DNA from 2 places in the Nocardia sp. CA-290969 genome. Region 1 is predicted to be linked to the other one. Evidence: riboswitches for the same ligand, from Rfam matches in the RefSeq annotation. Region 1 holds a riboswitch; the other holds the start of a gene.
The links. A riboswitch is a leader RNA that binds a small molecule or an ion and turns the genes downstream of it on or off. The one in region 1 is predicted to bind cobalamin.

Region 1 (3,203 bases):
TCGGTGATACCGGTGTCGTTGGTGACCACCCGTTCGGGCACCCCGTCGACCGTGAGCGAGGCACCGCAGTTGGTGACCGTCACCTGCCGACCGGTGGACGCGTGCGCCGAATCCTGCACCTCGGCGCCGCATGCAGTCGAGAGAACCGCCGCGGACACCGCCAGCGCGACCATCGGCCGAAGGGTTTTCATGCGTAGTCCTTGTCGTCGAAGATGATCTGCGGGACACCCAGCCGGGGATGAGCGACGATATGACCGCCGATCGAGAACCAGCGTCCGATCACCTCGGTGGTGATCACCTCGTGCGGACCGCCCGAACACACCAGCCGGCCGCCGTGCAGGACGAAGAGCCGATCACAGTGCTGCGCGGCCAGATTGAGATCGTGCAGCGCCGCGACCACGGTGATACCGAGACCGCGGGCAGCGGCCAGCACGCTGTACTGGTGGTGCACGTCGAGATGATTGGTCGGTTCGTCCAGCACCAGCACCCGCGGCTGTTGCGCCAAGGCCCGCGCGATCAGGACCCGCTGACGTTCCCCGCCGGAGAGCGACAGGAAACCGCGGTCCGCGAGATGCGCGATATCCGCCGTTTTCATTGCTGCGGCGCAGATCTCCTCGTCGCGCCGCCGGCTGCCGCGCAGCACAGTGGCGTGCGGGAGCCGTCCGGTCGCCACTACCTCGGCGGCGGTGAAGTCGAACGGTGTCGAGGAATCCTGGGTCAGCGCCGCGACCTGGCGGGCGTTCTCCCGCATACCGATCGCCGCGATATCGGTGCCGCCGACCAGCACCTGCCCGGAAACGGGCGCCAGAGCGCGGTACAGACAGCGCAGCAGGGTCGACTTACCGCTGCCGTTCGGACCGACGATGCCGATGAACTGCCCGGGTTCGGCGGCCAGGGTCACCGCCCGCACGATTGGAGCGCCGTCGATCTCGACCGTGACGCCGGTGTAGTCGACCCGCATCAGCCGCGCTCCACCAGCGCACCGCGCCGCCGCATCAGCAGGACGAACACCGGTACCCCCACCGCGGCGGTGACCGCTCCCAATGGCAACTCCTGCGGTGGGATCAGCGTGCGGGCCAGGAGATCCGCGGTCACCAGGAAAACCGCGCCCAGCCCCGGGGTCAGCACGGCCAGCCGCCGGTGGTCGGCACCCACCAGGAGCCTGGCGACATGGGGCACGATCAGGCCGACGAACCCGATGGCCCCGCACACCGCGACGAAACAGCCCGTCATCGCGGCGGAGAGCACGAACAGCAGCAGCCGGAACCGGGCGGCGTTCATTCCGAGGGCGGCGCTCACCTCGTCACCCATCGACAAGGCGTTGAGCCGGCGGGCGCAGAGCATGATCACCGCCGACCCCAGCGCGGCGACCGCGGCGATCAGAGGCACCATCTGCCAGGTCGCGCCCGCCAGGCTGCCCAGCAGCCAGAACATGACCGACCGGGCGGTATCGCCACCGCGCGGGGCGAGGAACACCAGCACAGTTGTCGCGGCGGAGAACCCGTAGCCGATGGCGGTGCCGGTGAGCACCAGCCGTAGCGGCACCAGCCCGGCCGCCGACCGCGCCATCAGATACACCAGTGCGGTGGCGGCGAGCGCTCCGGTGAAAGCCGCCGTCGACAGGGCGTAGGTCCCGAGCGCACCGAACGCGCCGAACAGGACGACGGCGGTGGCGCCCACCGACGCCCCCGACGAAATCCCCAGTACATACGGATCGGCCAGGGCATTACGGACCATGGCCTGCACGATCAGCCCGACCCCGCCGAGCCCAGCACCTACCAGGGCCGCCAGCAGCACCCGCGGCAGCCGGGAATCCACGACGATCCGATAGTTCGCCACATCGCCGGCGAACACCGTCCCGCCGGTGAGTTCGGCCCACAGAAAACCCACGGTGTCGCGCCACGGAACATGTGCCGCCCCGAGACCCAGCGCGAGCACCGAAACCACCACCAGCGCCGCGGTCAGCCCCGCCACCAGCACCGGCACGGGCAGGCGGCGTCGCTCGAGCCCGCTCATCGGGCCGGATCTACTCGCACCACCCCTGATCCGACGCGCGCAGACAGACGTATACCCATATCTCGTCAACCATTCCCTCGAAGTCGACCGGCGACCAGGCCTGTGGCCGGGCCGCGCCGGCAGGTCTTCGGGCTCATGGACGCGAGACGGATTCCCGTATCACCTACTGGCGGTCGCTTCCCAGGCGCGGGCCCAGTGCTGATGACCGCGGTCGTTTCCACATACCGCTGCGGGGCAGCTCCGGATTCCCACCGGATTCCCTCTTGCGAACCGCCCGTCGCCGACGGGCGGTAACCAGCGCGCGGTCACGGTAGCACCCCGGATTCCGGGACCGGACATTCCGGGCGCGAATGTGCATCACCTCACTCGGTGGTGGGCATCGTGCACGGTGCGTAGGCGCGCCTGGGCATCCGGTTTCCGGGGTATCGCGGACCGGAGTTCGAGGCGCGTTTTGGTACGGCGAAGGTTCGTGCGCTACGGTTACCAACGCAACGCGGGGTGGAGCAGCTCGGTAGCTCGCTGGGCTCATAACCCAGAGGTCGCAGGTTCAAATCCTGTCCCCGCTACCACCGGCCGAGGCCGGAACGGTTTTCACCGTTCCGGCCTCGGCTTTTTTCGGCACCAGGACTTCGGATCAGGCGGCGGGATCCGAGTTCGTGCGCGTCAGGAACGATTTCGATTCGTCGATCGGCGTGTTCTGCGCGGCGGACAGCCACCAGTTTCCCTCCCGCTCCACCAGCACATACAGCGCGACTTCGGAGAACGCGCCGGGTTCGAGGGCCTGCCTGCGGATCTGGGTGACGACCACCCCCGGAGCAGGACCGATCGCGGCGACGACCTCGAAACGGGAGGCCGGCGCGACGGGCTTCGCCAGGCGCATCATTTGCCGGTGAATCGCATTGATCTGGTCGTAACCGATGACCAGGGCGCCGAAGGGCGTGCCCCACAACACGTCCGCGGCGAACGAGTTGTCGTAGAGGTCGGCGTCACCGGTCTCGCCGGCCTTCTGCAATTCGGCTGCGAGGGCGACGGCCACGGCGTGTGCGGTCGAAGTGGCGGTCGGGTCGTTCAAGTTCGGCCGGATGGTCATGTCTTTCTCCCTTTTTCGGTACTGACCACAGCCTGCAAGCTCAACCAATGTTGAGGTCAAGTCCATGGTGGCGAGTGGCATCGAACCGGGAACTGTG
Region 2 (3,203 bases), 2.9 Mb from region 1:
GAGCCGGCGGGCCCGCCGGGCGGTCAGGGCCCGGCCCACCGCGTCCAGCCGCGGACCGTCCGGTCCCTCGTAGAGGTGATCGCCGTTGACGAACACCCCGCCGGACGCCAGGGCGCCGGCGCAGGCGCGGATGAGGTCGCGTAGCGGTTCCCGGTTCATCCAGTGCAGGGCGGTGGTGCTGACGAAGGCGTCCGGGGCACGTTCCAGCCCCAGCGCCGCAAACCAGCCGGGCTCACGCAGATCGGCGAATACCGTGCGGAAACGTGGCGAACCGTGCGCGGCGCCGGCGAGGGCCAGCAGGAGCGGATCGGCATCGACACCGACCACCGTGGCGCCGGGCGGCCGGGCCAGCAGCCGTTCGGACAGGGTGCCCGGGCCCACGCCCAGGTCGACGATCAGCGGGTCGGGCCGGCCGAGCAATTCGATCAGCACATCACCGATCACCTCGAACCGTGATTCGCGATCGGGCATATAGCGTTCCTGCTGGCGGTCCCAGCGTTCGAGCCAATAGCGGGCCAGCGCCGGATCGAGCGCCGTCATCGGATGCTCACCCCGTCGAAGCGCGCCCAATCGTGGGAGTTCGGCACGGCCGCCGGAAGCCCGGCGAACCGATCCCCGCCCGCACTGTTCCAGTTCGTGGTACCGAAGAAGATGAACCCGCCCCGGTCGTGCAGTATCTCGTGCATCGTGCGGTAGATCGCGGTGCGGCCCTGCGCGCTGCGGGTGGCCTGGGCCTTGGCATAGAGACCGTCGAATTCGGGATCGGACCATTTCGTGCGGTTCTGCGGTGCCCCGCTCAGCAGCCGCGAAGCGAAGTGGTTGGGTATCGGCAACGGTCCCGACTGCCCCATCGTCAGCTGGCCGGTGTCCAGCGCATCGGTGTAGTAGCTGTCCTTGGAACCCAGCACCACGTTCACGCGTACCCCGCACGCCGCGGCCTGATCGGCGAAAAGGCGGGCCGCTTCGACGAATCCGTAGGCCACCGGCGCGGTGAACAAGTCGAAGGACAGATCGCGTACGCCCGCCCGGCGCAGCAGCCGGGCGGCCTCGTCGGGGTCGTAGTCGTGCTGCGGGAGGTCGGCGTAGTACTGGTAGCCCTTGCCGAACACATCATCGGCGATCTCGCCCTGCCCTTCGAGGGCGACCTTCAGCAGTTCGGCCCGATCGACCATCCGCATCACCGCGCGCCGGACATCCGGCTTGTCGAACGGTGGGCGGTCGGTTTTCATGGCGAAGAAGTAGATACCGCTGTTCGGCGTGGCGACCAGCCTGATTCCCGGCCTGTCCCGGAGGGTGCGCGCCGCGGACGGGGTGAGGTTGTCGGCATAGTCGATCTCCCCGCTCTGGACCGCGTTCACCCGCGCGTCGGCCTCCGCACTGAGTATCCGTAGCTCACCGATAGCGGGAGCACCGTCCCAGTAGTGCTCGTTGCGGGTGGCGGTGAACTGCCGGCCGGGATCGAAGGATTCGAAGACGAACGGCCCGGTGCCCACCGGGCGGCCGAAATCGGCGGCACCGTCCTGCACGATCTTGGTGCCGTAGACCGACAGCGCGATCAGGAACTCGAAGGACGGTTCCTTCAAGGCGATCTCGACCGTCCGATCGTCGACCGCCCGGCATCCGGAGAGGTCCACCCGGTCCAGTGACGAAGCCGCGATGAACGGCCGCCGGCGCGCCGGCCCCAGCACCCTGGACAGGGTATAGAGCACATCCCGGCTGGTGAATTTCTTACCGTCGTGCCATACGGCGTCGCGCAGCGCGATCCGCCACCGGGTGCCGTCGGCATTCGGTTCGCCGGATTCCGCCAGCCGCGGAATCGGCGCCATCGCCGAATCGACCTCGAACAACCCGTCGTAGATCGCCTTCATCCGGGCCTCGTCGATGAACAGGGTGTTCGCGCCGGGGTCTATCCCCTCCCCCGCACCCGAACCCTGGAAGGCGGCGGTGAAAGTATCCGAGCCCGCGGCCGATCCGCCGCTACCGCACCCGACGGCCAGCGCACCCGCGGCGACGGCACTGCCGAGGAGAAACGAGCGGCGATTCAACTCCGGCGGTGCACCACGCATATCCGACTCCCGTCGCGTCAGGCAGTTCACGCGACACAGACATGCGAAACCGGCCCGCGCGGCGGCGGCCGGTTCGGCGCATCGATCAATACCCACGTGATCATGACCGTTCAGTCCTTCATCCGCAGGTATCTGGCTTCGGCTCGCGGACGAACCTCACAGTTGCGGGACAGCCCCGGACTTGCACCGGTCTTCCCTGCGGACCTTGCCGACATTACCGAAGCGGCGGCCGCGCAACCACATCGGCGCCCGAAGTGGCGCGCACCATACTGCCGCCCGATCGTGCGGCGCGCGGGAACCGGACCGGGGACGTAACGCCACCGCGAGTGAGCCCGTCCGGCGGCTACCGCCCGGCATGTGATCCAGGACGCGATCGGCCGACGTTTGCCCACCGGTGCCACGGGTAGTCCAGCTAAGGAATGCTCTCGTCGTGAGCCGGCCCTCGGGGTGGTGCGGGGAGGGGGCGGCACAACGGGCAACAGGTGGCTAGGAGAGTCGGGTGTCGGTAGTTCTCGTGCTTCAGGCACGCGGTCTCGGTGAGCTGCTCACCGCTGTTCCGGCGTTGCGTGCCCTGCGACGGGCCCGGCGCAGCGATCATCTCGTCCTCGCCACCCCGCACCGGCTGCGTCCGATCGTCGAGTTGATCGCGTTGGTGGACGAGATGGTGCCGATCGCCGATCCGCAGGGGTTGCGCTGGGACGGACCGGCGCCGAAGCTCGCGATCAATCTGCACGGGGCCGAGACCACACCGATCGTGGAACTCACCAAAACCGGTGCCGAGCGGATCCTCACCTACCGCAATCCGGCGTTCCCGGAGATCCCCGGCCCGGAGTGGCACGAGCAGCGGCATCCGATCGACCGCTGGTGCCATCTGCTGGAATTCGACGGTATCGGTGCCGACCGCCGCAACCTGGGCCTCGTCCCCCCGGTGGCGACCACCAGCCACCGCGACTGCGTGGTCGTGCACGTCGGTGCGGGCGCCGCCGCGCGGCGCTGGCCGGCCGACCGGTTCGCGGCCGTGATCCGGCATCTGCTGGTGCTGGGGTACGAGGTGGTGCTCACCGGCGACGAATGCGACCGCGAACGCGCCCACGGTATCGCGGCCCGCGCGGGCCTGGCGGGGCACCGGGTGCTGGC

Region 2: it holds a riboswitch for cobalamin, as region 1 does, so the genes downstream of both, ACQEVO_RS07930 (ABC transporter substrate-binding protein) here and ACQEVO_RS20910 (FecCD family ABC transporter permease) in region 1, are expected to answer to the same signal.

Annotation. Positions count from the first base shown of each region.
Region 1 is NZ_JBNJNJ010000001.1:4,593,962-4,597,164, reverse strand. Features, by position in the region: gene ACQEVO_RS20920 (ABC transporter substrate-binding protein) at 1-191, opposite strand, end outside; gene ACQEVO_RS20915 (ABC transporter ATP-binding protein) at 188-961, opposite strand; gene ACQEVO_RS20910 (FecCD family ABC transporter permease) at 961-2,016, opposite strand; cobalamin riboswitch at 2,118-2,330, opposite strand; tRNA gene ACQEVO_RS20905 (tRNA-Met) at 2,509-2,585, shown strand; gene ACQEVO_RS20900 (SgcJ/EcaC family oxidoreductase) at 2,651-3,187, opposite strand.
Region 2 is NZ_JBNJNJ010000001.1:1,683,184-1,686,386, reverse strand. Features, by position in the region: gene ACQEVO_RS07935 (class I SAM-dependent methyltransferase) at 1-540, opposite strand, end outside; gene ACQEVO_RS07930 (ABC transporter substrate-binding protein) at 537-2,066, opposite strand; cobalamin riboswitch at 2,173-2,312, opposite strand; gene ACQEVO_RS07925 (glycosyltransferase family 9 protein) at 2,566-3,203, shown strand, end outside.